Linked DNA regions of Paeniglutamicibacter kerguelensis. The protein of the gene in region 1 interacts with the protein of each later gene in a pairwise test. Links are inferred from orthologs where the notes say so. Each region holds a gene or a part of one and is shown on either strand. Other genes may lie near its edges. The genes, in order: rpe, eno and dnaN.

Evidence for each region.
Region 2: the proteins of rpe (region 1) and eno interact in binary tests that used the Escherichia coli proteins (3 or more experiments, as listed by UniProt). The link is inferred for Paeniglutamicibacter kerguelensis from one-to-one orthologs.
Region 3: the proteins of rpe (region 1) and dnaN interact in binary tests that used the Escherichia coli proteins (3 or more experiments, as listed by UniProt). The link is inferred for Paeniglutamicibacter kerguelensis from one-to-one orthologs.

The regions. Positions count from the first base shown.
Region 1 is NZ_JAGIOF010000001.1:2,200,586-2,210,877, forward strand. The notes cover bases 3,650-6,544. They hold rpe (ribulose-phosphate 3-epimerase), read right to left. Parts: upstream 5,486-6,544; coding sequence 4,814-5,485; downstream 3,650-4,813. Other genes in these bases: ribD (bifunctional diaminohydroxyphosphoribosylaminopyrimidine deaminase/5-amino-6-(5-phosphoribosylamino)uracil reductase RibD), read right to left, coding at 3,650-3,793; pnuC (nicotinamide riboside transporter PnuC), read right to left, coding at 3,793-4,494; JOF47_RS10025 (RsmB/NOP family class I SAM-dependent RNA methyltransferase), read right to left, coding at 5,532-6,544. Also shown: JOF47_RS09990 (phosphoribosyl-ATP diphosphatase), read right to left, coding at 1-124; ribH (6,7-dimethyl-8-ribityllumazine synthase), read right to left, coding at 328-810; ribB (3,4-dihydroxy-2-butanone-4-phosphate synthase), read right to left, coding at 807-2,090; JOF47_RS10005 (riboflavin synthase), read right to left, coding at 2,087-2,719; more of ribD, read right to left, coding at 2,729-3,649; more of JOF47_RS10025, read right to left, coding at 6,545-7,085; fmt (methionyl-tRNA formyltransferase), read right to left, coding at 7,082-8,020; def (peptide deformylase), read right to left, coding at 8,017-8,592; JOF47_RS10040 (cytochrome), read right to left, coding at 8,689-9,552. UniProt on the Escherichia coli protein: Catalyzes the reversible epimerization of D-ribulose 5-phosphate to D-xylulose 5-phosphate.
Region 2 is NZ_JAGIOF010000001.1:413,202-423,408, forward strand. What follows is about bases 3,331-6,140. They hold eno (phosphopyruvate hydratase), read left to right. Parts: upstream 3,331-4,000; coding sequence 4,001-5,281; downstream 5,282-6,140. Other genes in these bases: JOF47_RS01920 (MazG nucleotide pyrophosphohydrolase domain-containing protein), read left to right, coding at 3,331-3,902; JOF47_RS21710 (FtsB family cell division protein), read left to right, coding at 5,428-6,140. Also shown: JOF47_RS01905 (thymidine phosphorylase), read left to right, coding at 1-774; JOF47_RS01910 (DedA family protein), read left to right, coding at 967-1,683; JOF47_RS01915 (adenosine deaminase), read left to right, coding at 1,782-2,984; more of JOF47_RS01920, read left to right, coding at 3,204-3,330; more of JOF47_RS21710, read left to right, coding at 6,141-6,333; JOF47_RS01935 (DUF501 domain-containing protein), read left to right, coding at 6,367-7,071; JOF47_RS01940 (Ppx/GppA phosphatase family protein), read left to right, coding at 7,085-8,035; JOF47_RS01945 (S8 family serine peptidase), read left to right, coding at 8,108-9,571; JOF47_RS01950 (NAD(P)/FAD-dependent oxidoreductase), read left to right, coding at 9,637-10,207. UniProt on the Escherichia coli protein: Catalyzes the reversible conversion of 2-phosphoglycerate (2-PG) into phosphoenolpyruvate (PEP). It is essential for the degradation of carbohydrates via glycolysis.
Region 3 is NZ_JAGIOF010000001.1:4,086,147-4,096,345, forward strand. Bases 663-3,464 are described here. They hold dnaN (DNA polymerase III subunit beta), read left to right. Parts: upstream 663-1,399; coding sequence 1,400-2,530; downstream 2,531-3,464. Other genes in these bases: recF (DNA replication/repair protein RecF), read left to right, coding at 2,689-3,464. In the rest of the region: chromosomal replication initiator protein DnaA, read left to right, coding at 1-576; more of recF, read left to right, coding at 3,465-3,891; JOF47_RS18575 (DciA family protein), read left to right, coding at 3,951-4,436; gyrB (DNA topoisomerase (ATP-hydrolyzing) subunit B), read left to right, coding at 4,695-6,788; gyrA (DNA gyrase subunit A), read left to right, coding at 6,848-9,538; JOF47_RS18590 (DUF3566 domain-containing protein), read left to right, coding at 9,535-10,152. UniProt on the Escherichia coli protein: Confers DNA tethering and processivity to DNA polymerases and other proteins. Acts as a clamp, forming a ring around DNA (a reaction catalyzed by the clamp-loading complex) which diffuses in an ATP-independent manner freely and bidirectionally along dsDNA.

The DNA.
Region 1 (10,292 bases):
CCTCCACGACCTTCTTTCCGATGCCATGGACGCCCGAGTCCAGTTCGGCGATGGTACGCGAACCTTCGGGGCGGGCCTTGGCTTTCTCGGAAAGCTCGGCGAAGAGGGTGTCAAAAGTTTTCACATAAACAGCCTAGCCCTGCGTGTCCGGCGCACTCACAACCACCGGCCCAATGTGACGAAGGACTCGCGCTCGGGACCGAACATGACGCGAGGATGACTTTGCGGGTGTTGGTGGGGCCGCCGGAGTGTTGCGTGTGGCCCGCCGTTCATCCTCCCGGAACCGATGCCCCGGAAAGGCAAACCGCGGGCCACGCAACGTGGGTGTCAGCGGCGGGTCAGTGCCACTGCGGTCTGCAGTCCGGCGCTCATGGCCTCATAGCCCTTGTCCTCAACGGAGCCTTCCAACCCTGCACGGGCAATTGCCTGCTCTTCGTTGTCGCAGGTCAATACGCCGAAGCCAACCGGGACACCGGTTCGCACCGAAACGTCGGTGAGCCCCAGCGTTGCACCCTGGCACACGTAGTCGAAGTGCGGGGTTCCGCCGCGGATGACTACGCCCAAGGCAATCACCGCGTCGTAGTCCGGCGCCAACCGCGCGGCAGCCACGGGAAGCTCGAAGGTCCCGGGGACCCGAACGATGTCCGGCGTTTGGATTCCGGCGTCGATGGCGGCACGCTTGGCGCCGTCGATGAGCCCGTCCATGATCTGGGTGTGCCAGCTGGCCGCCACGATGACCGCTCGCATGCCGGCCTTGCCGGCTGCCGCTAGTTCTTCTGCGCCGATGGTTGGTGCGCCGTGTCCGCTCATGATTCAACTCCTGGGTTGGTGGTTACTGTGGTCGGAAGCTGCAACGAGTGGTGCAGCAATTCCTGCTTGGTACGTAGGTATTCAAGGTTTTCCGGTCGTGCCGCAACACGGGTGGGAACCCGTTCGGTCACGTCGATTCCGGCTTCCTTCAACCACTGCTCTTTGAGCGGGTTGTTGGTGACAAGCCTGACGCTGCGGATATCCATTGCGTCAAGGATCGCCGCGGCGGCATCGTAGTTGCGTGCGTCCACCGGCAGCCCCAATTGTTCGTTGGCCGCCACGGTGTTCGCTCCCCCGTCCTGCAGGGCATAGGCACGGATCTTGTTGGCAAGTCCGATGCCTCGTCCTTCGTGTCCGCGAAGGTAGATCAGCACCCCGCCGAATTCGTTGATGGCCTGCAGGCCGGCAGACAGTTGCTCGCCGCAGTCACAACGGTAGGAACCGAAAACGTCGCCCGTGAGGCATTCGGAGTGCACCCGCACCAGCGGCTCGAACGGCATCGTGCCGTCCGGCCCCTGCGCGCTCAGGGACAAGTGTTCGACGCCCGTGGACCGCTCGAGCCAGGCCCGCACCATGAATTCCCCGTGCGGGGTGGGGACCTTGACCTCGGGTCCCGATTGCACGGCCGAGGCCTTGGTGCCGATCACCGGCTCGGCATCGCAGCTTGCGCGCCACGCTGCCAGGTCCTCGATGCTGACCAGCGGGATGTTCCACAGGTCGGCAAATTCACGCAGCGCGGGCAACCGCATCATGGAGCCGTCGTCGTGGACCAGTTCGGCGATGACGCCCACCGGTTCCAACCCGGCAGCCACGCACAGGTCGACGCTGGCCTCGGTGTGGCCGCGGCGCACCAAGACGCCGCCGTCCACCGCGCGCAGCGGGAAAATGTGCCCCGGACGGGTAATGAGGTCAGCCCCGGAGGCCGGATCGGCCAGGATGCGCGAGGTCAGGGCCCTGTCGGCCGCGCTGATGCCGGTGCTCACGCCGTGGGCGGCATCGCAGGACACCGTGTAGGCGGTGCCCTTGGCGTCCTGGTTGTTTTGCACCATGGGAGGCAGGCCAAGCGCGTCGGCCCGGTCGCCGGTCATCGGGGTGCAGACCACGCCCGAGGAATGCCGGATGGTCCAACCCATGAGTTCGGGCGTGGCGAATTCCGCGGCGAAAATAATGTCGCCTTCGTTTTCGCGGTCCGCATCGTCCACGACCACCACTGCCTTGCCGGCGGCCATGGCGCTGATCGCCGAAGCTATGGAATCAAGGCGGATTGTTTCGGTGCTCATGGTGTTGCCCCTTCGGCTGGGTTAAAGGAGGCAAGGCGTTCGGCGTACTTGGCCATCACGTCCACCTCGAGGTTCACGCTGTCGCCCGGTTCCCGCTGACCCAACGTGGTTTCGCGCAGCGTGGTGGGAATGATTCCCACTTCGAACCATTGGTCCTTTTCGTTGGCGTCTGCCACTTCAGTGACGGTCAGGGAAATCCCGTCGATGGCGATCGAGCCCTTCTTGGCCACATACCTGGCAAGCGGGTATGGAATGGCAAACCGGAACCGGTCCCAGGCACCCAGGGTTTCGTGCTCCAGCAGCGTGCCCACGCCGTCCACGTGCCCCTGCACCACGTGCCCGTCAAGGCGCCCACCCGCCTGCACGCAACGTTCGAGGTTTATTGCCTCGCCCGCCTTGAGCCCGCCAATCGTGGTGTGCCGGAGGGTTTCGCCCATGACGTCGAGTGCGAGCGAGTCGCCTTCGATGCTGGTTGCGGTGAGGCACACGCCGTTGATGGCGATCGATCCGCCCAGGCCGAGGTTTTCGGTCTGGTTCGGTGCGCTGATGTGCAGCACCACGGAGTCGGACTCGGGTTCGGCGTTCACCGCTTCGACGCGGCCCATGCCGCTGATGATTCCTGTAAACATTTGTTGTCCTTACGATGCGGTGCTGCGCCCGGGCAGCCGGACCGGAATTGGTTCTAGGTGGGTGAGGGTGTCGGTGCCGAGGATTTGCACCGATTCACCGTCGATGGGATCAAGGCGGAAGGCACGGGCGTCGCCCAGCGTGCCGACCCCGAGGTCCCCGATGCTTTGTCGACCGGCGCCCAAGAAAATGGGCGCCTGGTAGAGGTAGATCTCGTCGACCAGGTCTTCGGCCAGGAACGCCGTGATGATCGAGGATCCTCCCTCAATGAGCACGTGGGAGATCCCCGCTTCGTGCAGCCGCCCCAGCACCATCCGCGGGTCGTGGGAACGGATCTGTTCCCAGTTCGCATCGGCGGCGAGGGCTGCCCCCGCCGGGATCTCGCGCTCCCCCATCACAATGCGGCGGGGTTGGCGGTCGAAGGGCCGGCCGTGTTCGTCTCGCGCATTGAGCCGCGGGTCATCGGCAAGCACCGTGCCGGTGCCGACCACGATGGCGTCCACCCGCGAGCGGATCTGGTGCGCATGGCGCAGGGAATCCGGCGAGGTGATCCACTGACTGGTTCCATCCGCGGCGGCAATCCGCCCGTCGAGCGTCTGGGCCAGGTGCAGCGTCGTGAATGGACGTTTCCCGGCACGGGCAAGGAACCAGCGGTGGTTCAGGTCAAGGGCATCGGTTTCCAGCAGGCCCTGTTCGACGTTCACCCCGGCGGCGCGCAGCCGCGCGGCACCGCCGGCAGCCTCCGAACCCTCGTCCTTTGCCGCATATACGACCTTGCCGATGCCGGCATCGATGATCGCTTGGGCGCAGGGTCCGGTCCGTCCCACGTGGTTGCACGGCTCGAGGGTCACCAGCATGGTGGCCTCGCGGGCCGCGTCGGCCGGGATGGGGCCGAGCCGGGTGAGGGCGTCGGCTTCCGCATGGGGCGTTCCCGCACCACGGTGGTATCCGGTGGCGAGGATGCTTCCCGACGAATCAATGATGACAGCGCCCACCAGCGGGTTGGCCCCGCGGACTCCGCGTTTGGCCAGTTCCAGGGCAACCCGCATTCCGGCGATCCGGCGGTCCGCTTGCATCAGTTGCCCACCTTGACCGTGGGATCGGGCATTTTCGCCTCAATGGTTGGCTTGGAGCTGTTTTGGGCCTTCCACCAAACAAAGAAGCCAATGAGGGTGAAGCACCCATAAAACAGGTACATGAAGGCGCTTGCGTAGTATCCGGCGCTGAAAAGCAGGGGCACCCCGACCACGTCGACCAGTACCCAGATGAGCCAGAACTCGACAAGCCCCCTGGCCATGCCGTAGGTGGCGAGCAGCGACCCCACGAAGGTCCAGGCGTCGGCCCACACCGGATCGTAGGAGCCCAGTGCCCCGAAGATCGGTGTGAGTGCGACGGTGCCAATGACAAGGATCGCGGCCATGCCGAGTCGTTCCGTTTTCGTGGCCCAGCGCGGGGTGACTGCGCTGCCCCCGGAATTTTGGCTGGACTTCCAGCGACGCCAACCGTAAATGGAAACGGCAATGAACATGATTTGTCGCCCGGCTTGGCCGAGCAGGTTGGCGGTTCCGTCGTTGCCGAAGATGCTGCCGAGGAAGACGGTCAGCAACAGGGCGTTGCCGATGATGCCGACCGGCCAGGCCCAGACCTTGCGGCGGATGCCGCCCAGGGCGGAAGCCAAGCCAAAGATGTTGCCCACGACTTCGCGTACCAGCAGTGCGCTGCTACCAATCGTGATGTAAGAGTTGAAAGCTTCAATGAGCCACCGCAGAAAATCCATCGTCCTCCTGTCAAGCCGCGGCGGCTCCGGGGGTTTCGATACGACGGTTCACTGCCATCCTGAACGGGGCTGCCTGAACTTGAGGATCGGAAGTCCGTAGACTTCCGCCGTCTTTTCTTGGCACCACCCGTGAGGGTTTAGGTGTTGCGTGTACGTGCTTCTCCCATCCAGACTTTAACTGTCGGTACTGGAATTTCACCAGTTCAGCCGTGCCTCCGAAATTCCGTCAGGAACGTCTTTGGCGCGGGTCGCGGACTATAACCGCCGGTTCGGACTTACACCGACCCCGGAGCACGTTGTGTAGTTGTAGCTCTTAGTATTACACGGATACAGGCGTTTGGGCCGCGAGGTTTCGTAATGTGTCGACGGCCACGGCAGGGTCCTCCGTGCCGTAGACCGACGACCCCGCGACAAACACGTCCGCTCCGGCCTCGGCCGCACGCAGAATGGTTTCGCGGGTCACCCCGCCGTCGACCTGCAGGGCAATGGGCAAGCCGGTTCCGTCGATGGCCCTGCGGGTACGCCGGATCTTCGGCAGGACCAGGTCAAGGAAGGCCTGTCCCCCGAAGCCGGGTTCCACCGTCATCAGCAGCACCATGTCCAGTTCCGGAAGCATGTCCAGGTACGGTTCGATGGGCGTCGCGGGACGCAAGGCCATCGAGGCGCGCGCACCGGCGGCCCGCAAGTCCCTGGCCAACTTCACCGGGGCAGCGGAGGCCTCCGCGTGGAAGGTCACCGAAGCCGCGCCGGCTTGTGCGTAGCCCGGGCCCCACCGGTCAACGTCGTTGATCATCAGGTGCACGTCCAACGGCAGATCGCTGACCTCGTTGAGCCGCTGGACCACGGGAAGCCCGATGGTCAGGTTCGGCACAAAATGGTTGTCCATGACATCCACGTGCACCGCATCAGCGGTGTGGATCCGGTGCAACTCACGCTCGAGGTTCGTGAAGTCGGCCGAGAGGATGGACGGGTTGATCTGGCAAGTGCGCATTGAAGCTCCTGGTGAAAGGGGGGCCCGGGACACGGGCTGCGTCTGGCTAGGCGGTACGGGTCAACAATGCCATGAACATGGCGTCGGTGCGGTGGATGTGCGGCCACAGCTGGATGGTGCTGCCGTCACCGACCTTGCGGGACGCCGATGCCATGCCCGGAAGGGCCGCGGCCTCGAGTGCGGCACCCGTGTCGAGCAACTTCACGTTCGAGTGGCGGGAAAGCACGTCGTCGACCACGGCGACGGTTTCGGCCGGGTGTGGCGAGCACGTCACGTAGGCGACAACGCCGCCGACGCGCACCGCGCTGAGCGCCGCGTCAAGCAACTCGCCCTGCAGGATCGTCAGTTCGGCAACGTCCTTCGGGCTCTTGCGCCAGCGCGATTCCGGGCGGCGGCGCAGCGCGCCAAGGCCCGAGCACGGGGCGTCGACCATGACCCGGTCGTAGCCGCCGGCGTACTCGGCCTCACCGTATTCGCGGCCGTCGCGCACCGAGATCATCCAGGTGTCCGGATCCACGGCAACCAGGGCCTTGCTGACAAGTTCGGCGCGGTGTTCGGCGGGCTCGTTGGCGGTCAGGCGGGCACCGTGTTCCGATGCCAAGGCCGCAAGCAGCGCCGCCTTGCCGCCGGGGCCGGCGCACAGGTCCAGCCAGTAGGCGTCCTCGCCGGCATCCGGCAACGGCACCTGGGCCAGGGCCCGGGCCACCAGCTGGGAGCCCGCATCCTGAACCCGGGTGCTGCCTTCGCGCACCGAGGAAAGCCGGGCGATGTCCCCGCCCTGGTAGTAGGCCGAATCGGCAACAAGCGTGCCGACCTCGGCGCCGTTGTCGAGCGCCTCCTCCAGCGAGCCGATGCCCGGAAGGGCCACCAGGTTCACGACGGGGGCGAGATTGTCGGCGGCAAGCAGGTCATTGATTTCGCTGGCGTCGCGGCCATGGGCAACAAGTGCCTGGCGCAGGGCGCGAACGATCCATTCGGGGTGCGAATGGACAAGTGCCGCGGCCGCGCTTTCATCGGTGACGCCTTCAACAAGCTCGGCGCTCCAGGTGTCCAGGTCCTTCAGCGAGACCTTGCGCAGCACGGCGTTGATCAGGCCCGAGGCACCGGCGCCAATGACCATGCGGGCCAGCGAGACGGTTTCGTCGAGGGCCGCGTGGTTGGGAACGCGCATGGCCAGCAGCTGGTGGGCGCCCAGGCGCAGCGCGTCAAGCACCGCCGGGTCCAGCTGGTCCAGCGGGCGGTCGACGCAGCGGGACAGGATCGCGTCGTACAGTCCCTGTCCGCGCAGGGCGCCGTAGGTCAGTTCGGTGGCGAACCCCGCGTCGCGGCGATCGAGGCGGTGGTCGCGGATGCGGGTCGGTAGCACCAGGTTTGCGTAGGCGTCGTGTTCGGCAACGGCACGCAACACCTCGAAGGCAGTCAGGCGCGCCGGATCGGCGCGGCGTCCGCGGGCCGAGGGTGCCGAGGCGCTGAACTGGCGCTGCCCGCTGCCTCCGCGGTTGCGGGTGCGTCCGGCATCGTCTCGACGAACCTGGCCTCCGCCGCGGTTGGTCTCGTTGCGTCGCGGACGGTCGGAACGTCCCTGTCCGAATTCGCTCATGCGAATTTCACCTCATCCACGGTTCCGGAAGCGAGAATCCCTCGCGCCCAATCTGCTGCGTTCATCATTTTCTTGCCCGGTGGTTGCACCAGGCCAAGTTCTACTGCGTGCGACCCCGTGCCCACCAGGACCCGCGGCTTCTTGCCCGGTTCGATGCGGACCTCGCCGGGGACCAGGTCGGTGACTTCGGTGTGCGGCACCAGGGTTCCGAGCTTGAAGCGCTGGCCGTCCAGCTCGGTCCAGGCGCCCGGGTCCGGGGTGGTTCCGTTGATGCGCCGGCGAATGACCAGGGCCGGAAGCGACCAGTCGACCTTGCCGTCGACCAGGGTGAGCTTGTGCGCATATGAGGTTTCACTCTGCTGCTCGACGCCCACGAGCTTGCCCGCGTCAAGGCCGGCAAGGGTCTGGGACAGCAGCACCGCGCCGGAGACCGCCAGCCGGCCCAGCAGCTCCCCCGAGGTGTCGGCGGGGTCGATGGTTTCGGTGAGCGTTCCGAAGATCGGCCCGGTGTCCAGGCCCTTCTCGAGTTGGAACGTGACGGCGCCGGTGATGTCGTCGCCGGCCATGATCGAGTGCTGGACCGGGGCCGCCCCGCGCCATGCGGGCAGCAACGAGAAGTGCAGGTTGATCCAGCCAAGGCGCGGAATCGTCAGCGCCTTTTCGGGGACCAGTCCGCCGTAGGCGACGATCGCGGCGATGTCCAGGTCCAGGGCGGCAAGGCGCTTCTGGGTCTGCTCGTCGATGCGGTTGGCGTGGATGATTTCCAGGCCCAGTTCCGCGGCGCGCGCGGCCACGGGCGACGGGGTCAGCACGCGCTTGCGTCCCACCGGGGCGTCTTCGCGGGTCAGCACGGCCACCACATCGAATCCGTCGGCAACCAGCCGGTTCAGCGATTCGACCGCCACCTGCGGGGTTCCGGCAAAGAGGACCCTCATGCCTGGCCGCCGAAGCTGGCGCCAGCGCCGAAACTCGAACCGAGGGCCGCCGAACGCTGGTTGACGGTGGTTGCGGCCACGCTGTTGTAGTTGGTGTTGCGCAGCTTGCGGAAGGCTTCCTTCTTCAGGTCGCCGATGAGCCTGTCGATGTACAAGATGCCATCGAGGTGGTCGGTCTCGTGCTGCAGGCAGCGGGCCAGGAAGCCCTCGCCCTCGATGACGACGGGGTTGTTGTCCACGTCGACACCGGTGGCACGGGTCCAACGGCGGCGGGTCACCGGGTACCCGAGGCCCGGAATCGACAGGCAGCCCTCGGAGATGTCGTCCTGGTCGTCATCACTGAGCTCGAGGACCGGATTGATGATGTGTCCGCGCTGGCCGGCGATTTGGTAGGTGAAAACCCTCAGCGATACGCCGACCTGGGGGGCTGCAAGGCCCGCGCCTTCGACGTTTTCCATGGTTTCGTCCATGTCCGCGACAAGCTTGCGCAATACGGGGCCGAATTCTGTGACCTCGTCCGCCCGCGTGCGCAGGATTGGATCGCCAACGATGCGAATACCTAAGACGGTCATGGGGATCCGTCTCCCTTCCGCCGGCTGAGTCCCGGCAATGTGCTGTGGATGTAGGGACGCGCCACACTCAGTTTGTGGCCGCGCCTTCGATCAAGTCTACCGAGCGGACTCGTTCGCCGGTGATGCGGGAGGGCCCACCACGTGCAGGGCCGAACCGGCATCGCGCACCCGTTGGCTCGCTCCCCACACCTGTCGAAGCGACCAAAACTTCGACCAATAGGCGGGAAGCACCTCGGGATTGGCCATGACGGTTTGCACCTCCGTCTCGCCGATCGCCACTCCCAAGAGCATGGGGTCTTGTGAGTATTTCCACGCTTCCCAGGTGCCTGCCGTGGCATCGACAACCATTTCCTCCGCCTTGGCGCCGGCCGCAAGCTGCATGATCACCTTGGGATCCAACGGTTTCACCCGGCCTTCCCTGTCGGTTCCGCGGGTCTTGTAGTCGATCAGGCAAAGGCGTCCGCCGATGGTTGCGACAAGGTCAAGGGTTCCCGCGTACCCGATGGTGCTGTTCCAGACGGTGACTTCAGCGGCCAGGGGCTGCACCTGGTATTGCTCCCACCACTCATCGAACCGTCCGGCGAATGCTTCCTCGCCGTTTTCGGCCAGGGCCTCGCGCGCCTGGGCCGCTTGGTGCGACCGGCCCAGTGCACGCAACGCGATTTGTTCGCAGTATTGGTGGACGCGGTCCCCGCGGGCGGCAGCCGCGTCGCGGTACTGTGCGGCGGCGGAGGACGCCTGCCGGGCCAACGCCTTGAGCTTGGCGCTGTTTCCCACGGCATCGCCGAGCCGTTCGTCCTGGATCACGGCGGTTGCGGCCATATGGCCGATCCACCCGTCCATGTCCATCTTTTCCTGGGCAATGACCGTGGTGATGGATGGAACCTCGGGAAGTTCGCCGATTTTCCGGGCGTACATGCGTCCGAAATCGGTCTGTTGTGCCAGCGCTGGAGAAGTCATAAAAAGATTTTTTCATGCTTTTACGACGTTTCGCCGTTTTTGGGCCCGTTGCCGAGAGTTGCAAACCCCGAGATCACGCGGAATATTTGCGGTTTCAACCGCAAGCAATCCCCGATTTGGAACTTTGGGTAAACGTCGTATAGAGTTTTTACTCGTTGGAACGCAGCCAAACGGAACGGAAACGAACCGGGCGGAATGCGATTCACACGTGGACATAGCTCAGCTGGTAGAGCGCGACCTTGCCAAGGTCGAGGTCGCGAGTTCGAACCTCGTTGTCCACTCGCATAAAAATCACCGGATCGGTTTACCGATCCAGCCGACTGGTAGTTTACTATTCGTTGGTTATGGTGGGGTGGCCGAGAGGCGAGGCACCGGCCTGCAAAGCCGTTTACGCGGGTTCGAATCCCGTCCCCACCTCGTAGGAATTTTGCAAGAAGTATGGGCGATTGGCGCAGCGGTAGCGCGCTTCCCTGACACGGAAGAGGTCACTGGTTCGAACCCAGTATCGCCCACGAACAGTCAACACTTTGTGTGTGGATTATTCACGTGGACATAGCTCAGCTGGTAGAGCGCGACCTTGCCAAGGTCGAGGTCGCGAGTTCGAACCTCGTTGTCCACTCCAAGAAATATGGGCCTCAATTCTTTTGAAGAGGGGTCCTTATTCTTTGGCTTTCCAAAGAAGCCAGGCATTAACTTTGGGCGATTGGCGCAGCGGTAGCGCGCTTCCCTGACACGGAAGA
Region 2 (10,207 bases), 1.8 Mb from region 1 along the record:
GTCACCGGAACCGTGGAGGCCATCCCGCTGATCGCATCCTCCATCATGAGCAAGAAGATCGCCGAGGGCACCGGGGCCCTGGTGCTGGACGTGAAGGTCGGCTCCGGCGCGTTCATGAAGTCATTGGAAGACGCCCGCGAACTGGCCCGCACCATGGTGAACCTGGGCACCGACGCCGGGGTCCACACCGTGGCGCTGCTGACCAACATGGACACCCCGCTGGGTCTGACCGCAGGCAACGCCATCGAGGTCGAGGAATCGATCGAGGTGCTCGCCGGCGGCGGACCGGCCGACGTCGTGGAACTGACGCTCGCACTGGCCACCGAGATGCTGGCGGGCGCCGGAATCCGCGACGCCGACGTGGCCGCCGCACTGAAGGACGGCCGTGCCATGGACAAGTGGCGCGCCATGATCGCGGCGCAGGGCGGGGACAACGACGCCCCGCTGCCGGTGGCCAAGGAATCGGAGGTCGTCTACGCGCAGGCCGACGGCGTGCTCGCCTCCCTCGACGCGATGGACGTCGGCGTCGCGGCCTGGCGCCTGGGTGCCGGGCGCGCCCGCCGGGAGGACCCGGTGCAGGCCGGCGCCGGCGTGCGGCTGCACGCCAAGCCGGGGGACGTGGTGCGCCGAGGCCAGCCGCTGGCGACCATGCTCACCGACACCCCCGAGCGCTTCGAGCGGGCCCGCCCGCTGTTGGAGGGCGCGGCGGTCATTGCCCCCGCCGGAAGCCGCCCGAACATGGAACTGATCCTGGAGCGGATCGCCGCTTCCTGATGCCCGCGGCGGGCGGGACCCGGGGGTTGTCCCTGACTCATCCCCGGGTCCTGCCCCGATTCATCCCTTGGTTGGATTCACGTGGAGTCACCGATCAGCGAAAATTGGTATTGAATGGTTGCAGGAGGTTTCTCCCCGCCGCGCCTCCACCAGGAGCCAGCTCGGTAATTTCCAAGGAAAGTCGGTAGAAAAGTGGATCTCATCAACGAGGCCATAGTCCACGCGGCAAACGCCTGGTGGATCCTGCCGACCGTCTACGTCTTCTGCCTCATTGACGGATTCCTGCCAATCCTGCCCAGCGAGACCTTGCTGGTCGCCCTCGGTGCCGTCGCTGCAAGCACCGGCGAACCCAACGTGTTCCTGCTGATCCTGGTTGGGGCCGCCGGAGCCATCAGCGGGGACCAGATCGCCTACCGGATCGGGCGCCGCATCGGCACCGACCGCTTCGCGTGGATGCGCCGCAAGCGGACCACCAAGCTCTTCGCCTTTGCCCGCAAGGAACTCTCGGTGCGCGGTGCCATGCTGATCTTCACGGCCCGCTACATCCCGATCGGGCGCGTGGTGGTGAACCTGAGTGCCGGGGCCACCGGCTATTCCCTCAAGCGCTTCACACTGCTTGATGTCATGGGTTGCCTGACGTGGGCAAGCTACTCCGTGGCGATCGGGGTCGTTGCGGGCGGCTGGTTCCACGACAACAAGATCCTGGGCATCGTGCTGTCGGTGGCACTGGCCATCGTCCTGGGCTATCTCATCGACAAGGTGATCCACGCGGTGCTCAAGCGCCTGGGACGGTTGGGCAACGAACACGATTTCCCCGACGAGACCCTTGCCGCCGTGGATGCACCAACGCAGGACCAAGCCCCGCTGCGCGTCCCGGGGGATTCCGGGCCAGGGGAGACCCCCGCCTGAACCCGTGGCGACGGGGCGGTGAACAATTGCCCCGACTTCAGCACGGCCCACTGTCGGAACCCGGGCAGCCCCGATAGGCTGGGCAGGTGACTGACGAGATGATCCACATTGCATACGACCCATCCTTCGACTTCCGGGCACTGCCCAAGGTTTCGCTCCACGACCACCTCGATGGGGGATTGCGCCCGCAGACCATCATCGAGTTGGCCGCGGAGGTGGGACACGAACTTCCTTCCACCAATGCCGAGGAACTTGGCGCCTGGTTCCGCGCCTCCGCGGACTCCGGTTCGCTTGAGCGCTACCTCGAAACGTTCGACCACACCATCGCCGTGATGCAGACCAAGGCCGCGCTCACCCGCGTGGCCCGCGAATTCGTCGAGGACCTCGTCGAGGACGGCGTGGTCTACGGCGAGGTGCGCTGGGCGCCTGAGCAGCACCAGCGCGAGGGCCTCAGCCTTGACGATGTCGTCGAGGCGGTCCAGCGCGGGCTTCAGGACGCCAGCGAGGAACTGACCGAAGCCGGGACCCCGATCCAGGTCGGCCAGATCATCACCGCCATGCGCCACGCTGACCGCGGCGTGGAAATCGCCGAGCTTGCCCTGCGCCACCGTTCGCGCGGCGTCGTCGGCTTCGACATCGCCGGCGCAGAGGACGGTTTCCCGCCCTCGCGCATGAAGGAGGCCTTCGACCTGCTGGCCGAGAACTTCTTCCCGACCACCGTGCACGCCGGCGAAGCCGCGGGCCTGGATTCCATCAAGGACGCGTTGATCACCGGCCGTGCGCAGCGACTGGGACACGGCGTGCGCATCGCCGAGGACATCGAGATCCAGTTCGGCGGCGTCGATGACGACGGCGAAGAGGTCGGCGAGGACACCGGCCTGGTGGCCCTGGGCCCCGTGGCCAACTGGGTCCGCGACCGCGGCATCGCTCTGGAAATCTGCCCGTCCTCCAACCTGCAGACCGGTGCTACCGCCGAATTCGGCGAGGGCATCGAATCCCACCCGGTGGACCTGCTGGTGCAGACGGGCTTCAACGTCACCATCTCCCCGGACAACCGGCTGATGAGCGGAACCACGCTTTCGGACGAGTTCGAACTGCTGGTCGAGGCCTTCGACTACGACCTCGAGGACCTGCTGGACCTCACGCTCAACGCGGCCGAGGCCTCCTTCCTGCCGCTCGAAGAGCGCGAGGTCCTCGTCGAATTCATCAACGAAACCTACGAGGCCATGGCCGACGAGGACGATGACGAAGAGTACGACGACGAAGACGACGAGGAATACGACGAAGACGACGAGGACTAGCACCCGTCTCTCCCTTCGGTTCCGCACCCGGTGCGGATGATGCCGGTGTGCTGCTCCTTCCTGCGGGATGGAGCAGCACACCGGCATCGGTGTTTACAGCACCTGTACTGTGAGCAACACCAAAGCCGCGCTCCGTCGGGAACGCACTTGTCACTCTCATATACTTGTACCAGGGCAACGATGCCCCAGAGGATCCCGGCAACCCGGAAGGGAACGCGCGTGAGTGAGCAGGTCGACCGGCTCGTCGAAATCATGTCGCTGCTGCGCGCCCACTGCGCCTGGACAGCGGAACTCACCCACGAATCCCTGGTGCACTTCCTGCTCGAGGAATCCTACGAGCTCACCCACGCCATAGAATCGGGTGCCGACGATGCAGCCCTGGCCGAGGAACTCGGCGACATCCTGCTCCAGGTCGCCCTGCATGCGGCCATCGGCGCCGAACGCGGATCTTTCGACCTCGACTCGATCGCTGCGGGGCTCAGCGCCAAGATGGTCCGCCGCAACACCCACATCTTCAACGCCGACGGCAGCCTGAAAGACGCGTTCCCGGAGTCCATCGAGGAGATCATCGAATCCTGGGACCGGGCCAAGCGCGCGGAGAAGCCGCAGAACGAGTCGGCGGTCGCGGGCCTTCCCACGAATCTCCCGGCCCTGCTCTACGCCCAGAAATTCACCTCCCGCACCCAACGCCATGCCGCGTTGGACACCGTCGCGGGGGAGCAACCACAGCCTTCTGTCCACCCCGGGAACCCGTTGGAAAACGGGGACCTGGATGATGAACAGAAATTGGGGGAGCACCTGCTTTCCCTCTGCGAACTGGCCCAAGCGCGCGGGCTCGATGCCGAACGAGCCCTGCGCACCGTGGTGCAACAACGCGTTGCCCGCACGGAACCCGGAACGCGCGACACAACTTCGTGAACTGGGCCTCAGCCAAGCTAGGCTAGAGACAGGCAACGGCGCCTGCGTCATGCAGTACACGTTTGACTAACATCCACACCTTGAAGGAGCACCTTCCCATGGCCTTGATCGATGCCATTCACGCCCGCGAAATCCTCGACTCACGAGGAAACCCCACCGTCGAGGTTGAGGTTCTCCTCTCCGATGGTTCGATGGGTCGCGCCGCGGTTCCGTCCGGCGCCTCCACCGGTGCCTTCGAAGCCGCCGAGCGCCGCGACGAAGACCCGAATCGCTACCAGGGCAAGGGCGTCCTGGGCGCCGTTGCAGCAGTCATCGAGGACATCGCAGAGGTCGTCGAGGGCATGGATGCCGCCGACCAGCGCGCCATCGACACCGTCATGATGGACCTGGACGGCACGTCCAACAAGTCCAAGCTTGGCGCCAACGCCATCCTTGGCGTATCGCTGGCAGTGGCAAACGCCGCGGCAGAGTCCTCGAACCTGCCGCTGTACAAGTACCTGGGCGGCCCGAACGCCCACGTGCTGCCGGTTCCGCTGATGAACATCCTCAACGGCGGTTCGCACGCCGACTCGGATGTCGACATCCAGGAATTCATGATCGCACCGCTCGGCGCGTCGACCTTCTCCGAGGGCCTTCGCTGGGGTGTCGAGGTCTACCACAACCTCAAGTCCGTGCTGAAGGAAAAGGGCCTGTCCACCGGCCTGGGCGACGAGGGCGGCTTCGCCCCGAACCTGCCGTCCAACCGTGCGGCCCTTGAGCTGATCATCGAGGCCATCACCCGCGCCGGCTACACCCCGGGCGAGGACATTGCCTTGGCCCTGGATGTTGCTTCCTCGGAATTCTTCGAGAACGGCACCTACCAGTTCGAGGGCAAGTCGGTCACCGCCCAGGAAATGAGCGATTACTACGCTCAGCTGGTTGCAGACTTCCCGATGGTTTCCATCGAGGACCCGCTGGACGAGGACGACTGGGAAGGCTGGAAGACCCTGACCGACGCCATCGGCGACAAAGTCCAGCTCGTGGGTGACGACCTGTTCGTCACCAACCCGGAGCGCCTGGCCCGCGGCATCGAAACCCGCACCGCCAACTCGCTGCTGGTCAAGGTGAACCAGATCGGTTCGCTGACCGAAACCCTGGACGCCATCTCGATGGCCCAGCGTGCCGGTTACACCACCATCACCTCGCACCGCTCGGGCGAGACCGAAGACACCACGATCGCCGACATCTGCGTTGCCACCAACGCAGGTCAGATCAAGACCGGTGCCCCGGCCCGCTCCGAGCGCGTTGCCAAGTACAACCAGCTGCTGCGCATCGAAGAAGAACTCGGCGATGCGGCCGTTTACGCCGGCGTCGGCGCATTCCCGCGTTTCGGTGCGTAACTAGCGCCAAAAGCACGTAGGCTCGTGGGGGAACAATTTTTTGGTTCCCCCACGGGTTTCTTGCGTTTAACCAGGGATCCGTGGACCCAAGAACCATCACTTGGGGTCGTGAGGCACGGCCCCAAGCCAACAGGGCAAGGAGTCAGATGGCCACGCGACGTCCTCCCATGCCACGGGCCGGATCCTCGTCCGAGGACCCTCGCCGTGCGACACCCGACCCGGGGGCTGCCCCAAGCCCGGCATCGCAGGCGGCCGGGACCCCGGGCCGCCGGGCTGCGACGGGAACCCCTTCATCCAAGGCCGCGCCCGTGCGCCCGCGAACCACGCGTGAGCCCGACAGGCCGCCGGTGCAACGGCGCGCTGCCCCGCAACCTCCAACCGCCAAGGTGATCCCGCTGGGCCGCATCAACGACGCGGCACCCGTTGCCCCGCCGGCCCCGAAAACCAAGGCCAAGCCCAAGGGCGACCACGCAGCGGCAAGGCCGGCCAGGGCCGCCAGGGGCGAGAAGCCTCCCGCGGACAAGACGAACAAGAGCGAGCGACGCAAATCGATCGACTCCCAGCGGAGGATCGAAGACCGCAACCTGCTCTCCGGTGCGGTGCGCAAGGACGAAAAGGCCGCAAAAAAACAGCCCAAGAAGGCTCCCGAGGGCCCGGTCAAGCCGATCCCGGCGCGCAGCTTCTCCGGACGCATCCTGGCGTTGAGCATTTCGCTCTCCGTCTTCGCCATGCTTTTGGTCCCCAGCATCGGCACCTATGCTCGTCAGCGCGATGAAATCACGGCCCTGGAGTCCGTGATTGCGGCCAAGCAGGTCGAGCAGGAGGGCCTCAAGGACCAGATCGCCCGGTGGGATGATCCGCTGTATATCAAACAGCAGGCAAGAGACCGGATAAACTTGGTCATGCCCGGCGAGAGAAACTACATGGTTGTTGGCCGCAAACCAACAGATGCCCCGCCGGTGGAAGAAAACCACAGCCCCAACGAGATTCGTACGGATCTGCCGTGGGTCGACGCGCTATTCGACTCGGTCCAGCGCGCCGCCACGGATTGATCCCCCCCCCGACACGAGGAGAAGTCCCCAACCGTGGACGCCGAAAACCCAAATCACGAAGCACTTGATGCCGCTGCACGCGTTCCCAGCGAGCAAGACCTGGACACGCTCTCGCGCCAGCTGAACCGCCCGGTGCGCGACGTGGTGGAAATCGGCGCCCGCTGCGTGTGCGGCAACCCGCTGGTGGCAACCACCGCGCCGCGGCTGTCCTCGGGCATCCCGTTCCCCACCACCTACTACCTCACGCACCCGGTGATCACCTCGGCAGTGTCCCGCCTCGAGGCGGCCGGCCTGATGATCGAGATGAACGCCGAGCTCGGCGAAGACGCGGACCTGGCACGGGCCTACGAGCTGGCCCACCAGCACTACCTGGCCGTGCGCGACGCCATCGGCGAACGCTCCGGCACCGGCCCGGTTCCGGAAATCGCAGGCATCTCCGCCGGCGGCATGCCCACCCGCGTGAAGTGCCTTCACGTGTTGGTCGGCCACTCGCTGGCGGCCGGCCCCGGCATCAACCCGCTCGGCGACCGAGCGCTGGAAGGCATCGGCGAGTGGTGGACAAAGGACAAGTGCTACTGCACCGGCGCCTGGGACACCGAGGGCCCGGCCCCCAGCCAGGACCGTTCGCGCCACGTGAAGACCCAGTCCGTGGACCCGGCCATCAAGCAGGCCGAGCGCGCAGCGGCCCGCGCGGCCCGCGAGGCCGCGGCTGCCACCGAATCCGAAACCGGGAAGTAGGCAACACCCCTCCATGGCACGCGTTGCAGCAATCGACTGCGGAACCAATTCCATCCGACTGCTCATCGCAGACATCGAGCAGGGCCCCACGGGTCCGGTGCTGGCCGATGTGCTGCGCCAGATGCGTGTGGTGCGCCTGGGCCAGGGCGTTGACGCCACAGGTGTGTTTGCGCCCGAGGCCCTGGAACGCACCTTCCTGGCGATCGACGAGTATGCGGCAATGATCAAGGAGCACGGCGCCTCCAAGGTCCGCTTTGTCGCGACCTCCGCCACGCGCGATGCCAAGAACCGCGGCGAATTCATCGACGCGGTGAAGGAGCGCCTCGGCGTGGAACCCGAGGTCGTGGCCGGGGACGAGGAAGCCGCGCTGTCCTTCACCGGCGCCATCTCGGTGGCGCCCCCGGCCCCGGGAACCAACGTCCTGGTGGTGGACCTCGGCGGGGGATCCACCGAATTCGTGCTCGGGGGAGCGGACGGCCCGCAGTCCGCACTGAGCATGGACATGGGGTGCGTGCGGCTCACCGAACGCTTCTGGGGCCAGGAACAGCCCACTGCCGCGCAGATCGCCGCGGCCAGGGCCGAGGTCAACGGGGTGCTCGACGAGGCGTCCCGCAGCATCGACTTCTCCGCGGTGGACCGGATCATCGGCGTGGCGGGGACCATCACCACGCTCACCGCCTCGGCCCTGGGACTGCGGGCCTATGATTCGGCAGCCATCCACGGCACCGAACTCGGCATCGAAAAGCTGCTCGAAAGCGTCGAGTCCATGCTGTCCGCAGACCGTGGAACCCGTGCCTCGCTTGGCTACATGCACCCGGGACGGGTCGATGTCATTGCGGCGGGGGCACTGGTCTATGGATGCATCCTTGAGCGGGTGCGCGTGGCCACGAACGGGGCCATCGAGACGGCCACCGCGTCCGAGCACGATATTCTTGATGGAATTGCCTTGGGCCTCAGCGGATAAAGAATGTAGCTGTACCCGTAACAGAAATTGGTAGGTGAGCCCTTGAAGCGACGACTGCACCGCACCGGTGCCATGATTCTCAGCCTAGGCCTCTGCGCGGCCATGGCGCTGTTTGGGGCCTCGAGCGCCAACGCGGATGGCGTACGTGACAGCGAGTGGTGGCTTGAGTCATCGGGCATCACCAAGGCCTGGGAGGTTTCCAAGGGCCAGGGCGTGAAGGTCGCCGTCATCGACACGGGAATCGACACCTCGCACCCGGACCTTGTCGACGTCGTGGCCGGCGGCAAGGACGTCTCCGGCGCAGGCGCCGCCGACGGCTCCAAGCCGCTGGGAAACCTGCCCGAGCACGGCACTCTGGTGGCGACGCTGTTGGCCGGACGGGGAAACAACTCGGTGGAGATCGACGGTGCGCGGGCCGAGGCCGAGGCGCAGCAGATCGCCTACGACCGGGCCGTCCAGAGCGCCGAAGCGGCGGGGGAGACGCCGCCGGAGAAGCCCGAGCCCATCGAGGTCCCCGCCCCCGGGCCCGGACCCGACGGAGTCGTTGGCGTGGCCCCGGAAGCCGAGCTGCTCTCGGTCTCCCTCTGGATGGGAACCGAAAACCCCGCCGGCACCAGCGTCGAGGACCAGGTCCCGGCCGCCGTCATCTGGGCCGTCGACAACGGCGCCCGGGTCATCAACATGTCCCTGGGCTCCACCCGGCCCGAGTGGCCGGTGAGCTGGGACAGGGCATTCAAGTACGCCGAGGACCACGACGTGGTCGTCGTGGCGGCGGCTGGCAACCGAGCCGGCGGCATGAACCAGGTCGGCGCGCCGGCGACGATTCCCGGGGTCCTGACGGTTGCGGGCATCGACCGCGAGGGCAAGGCCAGCGTGGATTCCTCCACCGAGGGCATCAGCATCGGCGTTGCGGCCCCGGCCGAGCCGCTGGTCGGCGGACTGCCCGACGGCGGCTACGCCGACTGGTCGGGCACCTCGGGCGCAGCCCCGCTGGTCTCCGGCGTTGCGGCGATGATCCGTGCGAAGTACCCGGAGATGAAGGCCCCCCAAGTCATCAACCGCATCCTGTACACGGCGCGGGACGCGGGAAAGCCGGGGGTGGACAACCTCTACGGGCACGGCATCCTCGATGCCTACTCGGCGCTGACGGCCGATGTGCCGATGGTGGCGCAGAACCCCATGAACACCATCACCGAATGGATCAGGGTGCACCGCCGCAGCGCGAAGCCGAGCACCTCGCCAAGCCTCGACCCCGGGGTGTCCACGGAAACCTCAGACATCGCCCCGATCGCGGCCCCCCAGCCGCAGGCCCCCCTGGAGGAGGGCAAGGTCCTGCAGCCGGTGTTGGTGCTCGGGTTCGGCGCGCTGTTGCTCTTCACCATCGTTGGCGGCTCCACCCACTACGTGCGTTCCGCGCGGACCAAGCGGCGTGCGGAAGCGGCAACCGTCGGCTCCGTCGCCTCGCTGAAACTGGAAGAGCCCGGAGGGGAACGGGACATCTTCGACGACCTGCCGGAGTCCGGTCCCAGGCACTGATTTGGCGCCCGCCGAGCATTAGTGAACATTTTCACAAACGGTCTTTTTCGCGATACTATGGGCACATGCCTATCACTGAACAACTTTCCGATCGCCCGCGCATTCTTGTAGTCGGCGGCGGCTATGTCGGACTCTACGTCGCGATGAAACTGCAGAAGAAGGTCAAGGACCACGGCGGCATCGTCACCGTCGTCGACCCGCTTCCGTACATGACCTACCAGCCCTTCCTTCCCGAGGTTGCCGGCGGCCAGATCGAACCGCGCCACGCCGTGGTTTCGCACCGCCAACACCTCAAGCACGCCGAACTGATCAATGGCCGCGTCTCGGCCATCGACCACAAGAACAACAAGGCCGTCATCGTGCCGGTTGCTGGCGAGCCGTTCGAGATCGAATACCGCGACGTCGTCATGGCCGCCGGTGCCATCACCCGCACCTTCCCGATCCCGGGCCTGGCCGACACCGGCATCGGCCTGAAGACGATCGAAGAAGCCGTTGCCCTGCGCAACAAGATCCTTGAGCGCATCGAATCCGCCTCGCTGATGACCGACGCCGCCGAGCGCAAGCGCGCGCTGACCTTCGTTGTCATCGGTGGCGGCTTTGCCGGTATCGAAACCATCGCCGAGATCGAGGACATGG
Region 3 (10,199 bases), 1.9 Mb from region 1 along the record:
CGTTCACGTTTCGAGTGGGGTCTGCTGACCGATATTCAGCCACCCGAGCTTGAAACCCGCATTGCCATTCTGCGCAAGAAGGCCAATGCGGAGAATCTCTCGGCTCCGGACGAGGTCATGGAATACATTGCGTCGAAAATCTCCACGAACATCCGGGAGCTTGAGGGTGCGCTGATTCGAGTGACTGCTTTTGCGTCGCTGAACAATCAGTCCGTTGACATGAGCCTGGCCGAAACGGTGCTCAAGGATTTGATCACCGATGAAGGTGCCCAAGAGATCACTCCGGCGACCATCGTTGCGCAGACCGCCGAGTACTTTAACCTCACGATCGAAGAGCTCAACAGCAAATCCAGGACGCGGACCTTGGTGACCGCCCGACAGATTGCAATGTACCTGCTCCGCGAACTGACGGACATGTCCCTGCCGAAGATCGGCCAGGAACTGGGCGGTCGCGACCACACCACGGTGATCCACGCGGATCGCAAGATTCGCGAACTCATGGCGGAACGCCGCGCCATCTTCAATCAGGTCACCGAACTGACCAACCGCATCAAGCAGCGGCAGCGCGAGGGCTAACAACCGAAAAAGCCTTTAACCACAGGTGTGGATAAAGCTGTGGATCATTAAGTGGACTACCCCGCTAAGCCTGCGGATAACTACATGCAAAGCTGTGGATCCCTTAAATCACGCGGAAAGTTGTCCACGGGGTAGTGAGACTCAGTGTCACTCCCAATCACATGTTGTGCACATGCATAATCGGCGTACCCTCGCGGCCAATCAGGCTTATCCACAGTATCCACAGGGGTTATTAACACTACTAATCCCAAATTTCTACTTCATCCAAATAACAAGACCTGTTTTGCGCCCATCCGACGAAACGACGCCCAAAAGGACTTTTTGGGACGGATCTCGTGACTTGGCGGAAACCAATACCGGGAATGCCAGCGGAGTATAAGTTGATGGCTCCATGGGCCTGTTCTCGGCCAACCGCAAGCTTTGTTTTTGGATCGAATGACAACCAGAAAACTGTTCCCAGGGATTCCTGCGTTGAACTCGCATTATTCGTCCCGACATGAAGCACATTCGCCTCAGTCGAGACTTCGGACTCGACGCTAGCCAAGGAGAAAATGAAGAGCCCCATAAGGTGAGCTCCGACTCCATCCTCGGAAGACCTTGTACTCACGAGCTGAAAACTGCTGCCCCAAGAGCACCGAAACATAAAAGCCGGTAAGCTCAAACTCCATGCTGTCGTTCTGGTAAATGATTCGTTGCCGGAAATGTGAGACAGCGCATCACACCACCACTTTGAAGGCTCCGCGATTCGTTATTCCTGTCCCAAGGGAACCGCTAAGCTTGCTTTCAAGTACTGTCGACTTCGTCGTGAAAGGCGGACCACTTCGTGAAGTTCAGCGTTGAAAAGGATGTATTGGCCGAAGCCGTATCCTGGACCGCCCGTTCACTCTCCCAACGTCCGCCTTCTCCGGTACTTTCCGGAATCTTGATCACCGCTACCAACGGCACCGTGTCGTTGGCTGGTTTCGATTACGAAATTTCGGCGCACCTTGAGATTGCCGCAGACGTCGCCGAGGAAGGTACGATCCTCGTTTCCGGAAAGTTGCTGGCGGAAATCTGCCGCAGCTTGCCACAGTCGACTGCAACTCTTGAAACCGACGGCACCAAAGTCACCCTTTCTTGTGGCCGAAGCCGATTCCACTTGGCAACCATGCCAGTGACCGAATACCCCGAGCTTCCGGTTCTCCCGGAAGTCACCGGTGTTGTCGATGGTGAAGCATTTGCTCACGCGATCAACCAGGTCATCGTTGCTGCATCGAAGGACGACACCCTTCCCATCCTCACCGGCGTGAAGATGGAAATCGAAGATGACCTGATCACTTTCCTTGCAACCGACCGTTACCGTCTGGCCATGCGTGAAGTTCGCTGGAAGCCGGCACAGGCTGGAATTTCGACTTCCGCCCTTGTCAAGGCAAAGACCTTGAACGAAGTTGCCAAGACTTTGGGCTCAGCGGGCGAACTGAAAATCGCCTTGGGTGAAGGCAACGAACTTATCGGTTTCGAAAGCGGAAACCGTCGCACCACCTCACTGTTGGTAGATGGCGACTACCCAAAGATTCGTTCACTTTTCCCCGAAAATACTCCGATCCACGCAACAGTACGCACGTCTGACTTGGTCGAAGCTGTGCGTCGTGTCGCAGTCGTTGCAGAGCGCAACACCCCCGTTCGACTTTCCTTCACCGGCGGACAACTGTCGTTGGATGCCGGAACCGGCGAAGACGCACAGGCCGAAGAAGCGATCGAGGCCCAGATCGACGGCGAAGAAATCACTGTCGCATTCAATCCCGCATACTTGAGTGAGGGCCTGAACGCATTCAACAGCGAATTCGTTCGTTTCTCGTTCACCAGCGCACCCAAGCCGGCGATGATGACTGCGCAGTCTTCCCTCGATGGATCGGACAGCGACGAATATCGCTACCTGGTCATGCCGGTTCGCCTACCAAACTTGCCCAACTAGATCACCTCGCGGGAAATTTTTCCGCCACGTGGTCACGTGTTCGACCGCTCCACGATCGCTCCAACCGGGGCGGTCGAACACACCTTTTAGCGACAATTCACGCTTCATCATCCGGCCATCCCCCGACCGGGTGTGCGATCTCATAGCAGGACGTTTAGGTGTACATCTCACATGTCTCTCTCACCGACTTTCGCTCGTATGCGCAAGCCGATGTAGAGCTGGGACCCGGCACCAATGTCCTTGTCGGTTCCAACGGCGTCGGGAAAACCAACATCGTTGAGGCCATCGGCTACCTGGCATCCCTTTCCTCGCACCGCGTCACCAACGACGGCCCGCTGCTGCGTTTCGGGACCGAAAGAGCCCTTGTCCGGGCACGAATTCATCGGGCAAAACAGGTCACCACGCTCGAAGTGGAAATTACCGCCGGCAAGACCAACAGGGCACGCATCAACCGGGCGAATCCGGTCCGTGCCCGCGACATCCTCGGCATTGTTCGAACCGTTCTTTTCGCCCCGGAAGACCTTGCTCTCGTCAAGGGAGACCCGTCGAACCGCCGCCGGTTCCTCGACGAATTGCTTGTTGCGCTGCGCCCCGGCGAGGCCGCAACCCGCGGCGACTACGAGCGGGTGGTCAAGCAACGCAACGCGTTGCTGAAATCCGCCCGCCACGGCGGAAAACTCTCCACAGCCCACGAATCGACCCTCGACGTGTGGGATACCCACCTGGCCCAGACCGGGGCAAGGCTGTTGCGCGGGCGATTGGACATGCTGGAACTGCTTTCCCCCTACATGGCCGCCGCGTATGCATCTCTCGCCGACGCCAACAAGACGGCCAGCGCGTTCTACCAATCAACGATTGTTGACGACTTCGACGAGGATTCCGCGCCCAGCCCGGACACCGCCTCCGAATCCGAGCCGAACCTCGTTGCCCCGGCGGCCTTGTTGGATGCCACCCAGCCAGAGCTCGAGGAAATGTTCGTGGCGGCGCTGCTCAAGAAGCGCAGCAAGGAACTCGAACGCGGAATCACCCTGGTTGGCCCGCACCGCGACGACGTGCTGCTGCGATTGGGGTCCGCGCCCGCCAAGGGCTACGCATCGCACGGCGAAACGTGGTCATTGTGCCTTGCCCTGCGGCTGGCCGCCTACAAGGTCTTCGGCCAGGACGATCCGCGCCCCGGCGCCGGACCGATCCTGATCCTCGACGACGTGTTTGCCGAGTTGGACGCCACCCGTCGAAGCCGACTGGCGTCGATCGTCGCCGGGGCCGAACAGGTCATCGTCACCGCCGCGGTCGCCGGGGACGTTCCGGAGGAACTCGGCGGTACTTTCCTGAAGGTCAGCCCAGGCCAGGTCCACTCGTGAGCGAGAACGATCCGCACAAGCCGGAAGCCCTCGACGCTTCGCGCGCCATCCTCAACCGGATGCGCGAGGCTGCCCAGAGCCGCGGCGAAGCGCGGATCGACGCGGCCAAGGCAGCGAAATTCGAGGAAAACGCCGCCGCGCGAAAACAGCGCCGCAAGGCCAGCAGCGCACCCGCAAAGTACTCGGACGGGCGCGATCCGCAGGAAATCGGGAACCTTTTCGGCAAGATCGTCCGCGACCGCGGGTGGAGCGCCCCGGTCGCCGTCGGTTCGGTGCTCTCGCGCTGGGCCGAACTTGTCGGCCCGCAGATCGCCGAACATTGCACCCCCGAGTCATTCGAGGATTCCACGGTGGTGGTGCGCTGCGACTCCACCACCTGGGCCACCCAGATGCGCCTGTTGTCCCACGAACTGCTCAAGCACTTCGACAAGGAACTCGGGCAGGGTGTGATCACGGTCATCCGGGTCATCGGTCCCACCGCACCGAGTTGGCGCCATGGTGGACGCAGCGTCAAGGGCCGCGGTCCGCGCGATACCTACGGCTAAAACCCGAAGCGCGTAGCTGGCTCACTGGCGCTCCGGGAGGCCTCAGGCCACATACCGACCCGTTTAGGTACGAAATGAACGTTCCTATGCGTATTTGGTGGCCATTTACAGCATGTTGTGGGTGGTCAATGCCCGGAAAATTTGGTGCCACACGGTAGAATCGAGAGCAGGGCGTTTCCCCGCGCGGGCGAGACGCTGGTTCACGATCGGGCACCTCCGGTGTTCGGCCTTCCACTGTTTGAGGAGTCTGTAGCACCTGTGTCTACCGATAACACCACACCCCAGGAACCAATCGATTCCGTCGAAGGCAGCGCATCACCCGCGGCCGAACAACCTGAAGAAAGCGTCAGTGGACGGGTGGAACACACCTACGGCGCCCAAGACATCACGGTCCTTGAGGGGCTCGAGGCTGTTCGCAAGCGCCCGGGCATGTACATCGGTTCCACCGGACCGCGCGGGCTTCACCACCTTGTCTACGAAGTCGTGGACAACTCCGTCGACGAGGCCTTGGCCGGTCACTGCGACCACATCAAGATCAACATGCAGGCCGACGGCGGTGTCCGGGTCGAGGACAACGGCCGCGGCATCCCCGTGGACATCCACCCCACCGAGGGCAAGCCCACGGTCGAGGTCGTCATGACCATCCTGCACGCCGGCGGCAAGTTCGGCGGCGGCGGCTACGCCGTTTCCGGCGGCCTGCACGGCGTGGGCATCTCCGTGGTGAACGCCCTGTCCTCGCGCGTCGAGACCGAAATCCGCCGCCAAGGTAGTGCCTGGCACATGTCCTTCGCCGACGGCGGCAAGCCGCAGGGCACCCTGGTCAAGGGCGAAGACACCGATGCCACCGGCACCACGCAGACCTTCTACCCGGACGACTCCATCTTCGAAACGGTCGAGTTCGACTTCGAGACGCTGCGCGCCCGCTTCCAGCAGATGGCCTTCCTGAACAAGGGCCTGCGCATCACGCTCACCGACGAGCGCACGCTCGCGGTCGACGCCGACGAGATCGCCACCGAAGAAGACGAGATCAACGACGCCACCCCGAAGCACCGGGTCGTGGACTACCTCTACAAGGACGGCCTGCTCGACTACGTCAAGCACCTGAACTCCTCCAAGAAGGTCGAGCTCGTCCACGAGGACGTCATCGCCTTCGAATCCGAGGACACCACCAAGGGCATCAGTGTCGAGGTCGCCATGCAGTGGACCAACGCCTACTCGGAGTCGGTCCACACCTACGCGAACACCATCAACACCCACGAGGGCGGCACCCACGAAGAGGGCTTCCGCGCCGCGATGACCTCGCTGATCAACCGCTACGCCCGCGAAAAGACGATCCTGCGCGAAAAGGACGAGAACCTCACGGGCGACGACATCCGCGAGGGCCTGACCGCCGTCATCTCCGTCAAGCTTTCCGAGCCGCAGTTCGAGGGCCAGACCAAGACCAAGCTGGGCAACTCGATCGCCAAGGGCTTTGTCCAGGGCGTCGTCAACGAGGAACTCGGCGACTGGCTCGAGCGCAACCCGAACACCGCGCGCGACATCATCCGCAAGGCCCAGCTCGCCTCCCAGGCCCGCCTGGCCGCGCGCAAGGCGCGCGACAACGCGCGCCGCAAGTCCCCGCTGGAATCCTTCGGCATGCCCGGCAAGCTTTCGGACTGCTCCTCGAAGAACCCCTCCGAGTGCGAGGTCTTCATCGTGGAGGGCGACTCCGCAGGCGGCTCGGCCAAGCGCGGACGCAACCCGCACACCCAGGCCATCCTGCCGCTGCGCGGCAAGATCCTGAACGTGGAGCGCGCCCGCCTGGACCGCGCACTGGGCAACAGCGAGGTCCAGTCGATGATCACCGCGTTCGGCACGGGCATCGGCGAGGAATTCGACATGGCCAAGCTGCGCTACCACAAGATCGTGCTGATGGCCGATGCTGACGTCGACGGCCAGCACATCACCACGCTGCTGCTGACCCTGCTCTTCCGCTTCATGCGCCCGCTGATCGAAAACGGCTACGTGTACCTGGCCATGCCGCCGCTGTACCGCATCAAGTGGTCCAACTCCCCGCACGAGTACGTGTACTCGGACAAGGAACGCGACCACGCGCTGACCACCGGTGCGGCGAAGAACAAGCGCCTGCCCAAGGACAACGGCATCCAGCGCTACAAGGGCCTGGGCGAGATGGACTACTCGGAACTCTGGGACACCACCATGGACCCCGAGCACCGCACGCTGCGCCAGATCACCGTGGACGACGCCGCCGCCGCGGACCAGATCTTCTCCGTGCTTATGGGCGAGGACGTCGAATCGCGTCGAAACTTCATCCAGCAGAACGCCAAGGACGTGCGCTTCCTGGACATCTAGTCCGGATCCGGCCACTCCCCCGCGTTCACCCACAGACTTTTGACTAGAGGAAGAAATCGATGAGCGATCAGACTCCCGAAAACCCGCAGGACGGCGCCGGCGCCAACGAGGAAATCGTTGAGGGCGCGGTGATCGACGACGTCGTGGCCGTTGCCGCCGGCCACGACAAGATCGACCAGATCGACCTGCAGACCGAAATGCAGCGCTCCTACCTTGACTACGCCATGGCGGTCATCGTGGGCCGCGCGCTGCCGGACGTGCGCGACGGCCTGAAGCCCGTGCACCGCCGCGTGATCTACGCGATGTATGACGGCGGCTACCGCCCGGAGCGCTCCTACAACAAGTGCGCCCGCGTGGTCGGCGAGGTCATGGGCCAGTACCACCCGCACGGCGACACCGCCATCTACGATGCGCTGGTGCGACTGATCCAGGACTGGACCATGCGCTACCCGCTGGCCCTGGGCCAGGGCAACTTCGGCTCCCCCGGCAACGACGGCGCCGCCGCCCCGCGTTACACGGAAACCAAGATGTCGCAGCTGGCCATGGAAATGGTCCGCGACATCAACGAGGACACCGTCGACTTCCAGGACAACTACGACGGCAAGAACCAGGAACCCACGATCCTGCCGGCGCGTTTCCCGAACCTCTTGGTCAACGGCTCCTCCGGCATCGCCGTGGGCATGGCCACCAACATCCCGCCGCACAACCTGCGCGAGGTAGCCTCCGGCGTGCAGTGGTACCTGGAAAACCCCGAGGCGTCCCGCGAGGAACTGCTCGAGGAACTGATGCTGCGCATCAAGGGCCCCGACTTCCCGACCGGCGCCATGATCCTTGGCACCAAGGGCATCGCCGACGCCTACCGCACCGGCCGCGGCTCCATCACCATGCGCGCCGTGGTTTCCGTCGAGGAACTCCAGGGCCGTACCTGCCTGGTGGTCACCGAGCTGCCGTACCAGGCCAACCCGGACAACCTGGCCGTGAAGATCGCCGAACTGGTCAAGGACGGCAAGATCACCGGCATCGCCGACCTGCGCGACGAGACCTCCGGCCGCACCGGCCAGCGCCTGGTGATCGTGCTCAAGCGCGACGCCGTGGCCAAGGTCGTGCTGAACAACCTGTACAAGCACACGCAGCTGCAGGACAACTTCTCCGCGAACATGCTCGCGATCGTCGACGGCGTGCCGCGCACGCTCTCGCTGGATGCGTTCATCCGCCACTGGGTGACCCACCAGATGGAAGTCATCATCCGCCGCACCGCCTTCCGCCTGCGCAAGGCCGAGGAGGAGGCGCACATCCTGCGCGGCCTGCTCAAGGCCCTGGATGCGCTTGACGAGGTCATCGCGCTGATCCGCCGCTCCTCCACCACCGACGCGGCACGCGAGGGCCTGATGGAACTGCTTCAGATCGATGATCTCCAGGCCCGCGCCATCCTCGACATGCAGCTGCGCCGCCTGGCCGCCCTGGAACGCCAGAAGATCCAGGATCGCCACGCCGAGCTCGAGCTCATGATCGCCGAATTCAAGACGATCATCGCCGACCCGCAGCGCCAGCGCACCATCATCTCCGAGGAACTCGCCGAGATCGTCGAGAAGCACGGCGACGACCGCCGCACCAAGGTGCTCATGGGCTACGACGGCGACATGAGCGTCGAGGACCTGATCCCCGAAGAGGAAATGGTCGTCACCATCACCCGAGGCGGCTACGTCAAGCGCACCCGCTCGGACAACTACCGCTCGCAGCACCGCGGCGGCAAGGGCATCAAGGGCGCCCAGCTGCGCGGCGACGACGTCGTCGAGCACTTCTTCGTCACCACCACGCACAACTGGCTGCTGTTCTTCACCAACCACGGCCGCGTGTACCGCACCAAGTGCTACGAGCTTGCCGAGGCGGGGCGCGACGCCAAGGGCCAGCACGTGGCAAACGTGATGGCCTTCCAGCCGGACGAGCGCATCGCCCAGGTGCTGGATTTGCGCGACTACGAGCAGGCCCCGTACCTGGTGCTGGCCACCCGCAACGGCCTGGTGAAGAAGACCCGCCTGGCGGACTACGACACCAATCGTTCGGCCGGCGTCATCGCCATCAACCTGCGCGAGGGCGACGAACTCGTTTCCGCACAGCTGATTTCCGAGACCGACGACCTGATGCTGGTTTCCCGCAAGGGCCAGTCGGTGCGCTTCACGGCCACCGACGAAGCGCTGCGCCCAATGGGTCGCGCCACCTCCGGCGTGACCGGCATGAAGTTCCGCGACGAGGACGAATTGCTGGCGGCGGACGTCGTCACCGAGGATTCCTATGTGTTCATCGTCACCGAGGGCGGCTACGCCAAGCGCACCAGTGTCGAGGAATACCGGGTCCAGTCCCGCGGCGGCATCGGCATCAAGGTCGCCAAGCTGGCCGAGGAGCGCGGTGATTTGGTCGGCGCGCTGATCGTGCACGACGAGGACGAAGTTCTCGTCGTCATGGAGGGTGGCAAGGTCGTCCGCTCCGACGTTTCCCAGGTTCCGGCCAAGGGCCGCGACACCATGGGCGTCATCTTTGCCAAGCCCGACAAGAAGGACCGCATCATCGCGGTGGCAAAGAACACCGAACGCGGGCTCGGAGAGAACACCGAGGAAGATGCAGTACCGTTGAACGCGGAAAAGACACAAGAAACGGCCTCCGAGGCTCCAGCGGGTGAAGAAAACCCGGCGGAAACTCAGGAAAACCTTGAGCAAAACGACGAGGCCACCAACGACGGAGGTAACGCGTGAGCACCCCGAATACCCCCCGCCCGGCGGGCGGCACTGGTGGCACCCGTCCCGCAGCGCCACGGCAGACCCCAGTAGGCGCACCCCGTCCGGCAGGCGGAGCACCGCGTCCCGGAACCGCACAGCGTCCGGCCGGTGCCCCGCGCCCCGCCGGGCAACGCCCTGCCGGCTCCGCGCCCCGCCCCGCCGGGCAGCGACCTGCCGGAGCCCCCGGCACCCGCCCGCAGCAGCTGGTGCGTCCTGCGCCGAAGGCCAAGGTCCGCAAGGCCCGCCTGCTGATCTCCAAGGTCGATCCCTGGTCGGTGCTGAAGATGGCATTCCTGCTTTCGGTGGCACTGGGCATCGTTACGGTTGTCGCATCCGTGGTCTTCTGGTCCATCCTGGACCTGACCGGCATCTTCAACAGCGTCAACGGCTTGTTGCGCGAGGTCATCGGAACCGAATCGGACTTCGACCTCACAAAGATCGCTTCGTTGGGTCAGGTCGCTTCCTTCGCCACCATTATTGCCGTGGTCAATGTGGTATTGCTCACAGCGCTTACGATGCTTGCGGCAGTGCTTTACAACCTCTCGTCGACGCTTGTTGGCGGAATTGGCGTGACTTTGACCGACGATTAATCGTCAAAAAAGCCTAGAATCCGGCCCTCGGGACACTTCATCGAAGT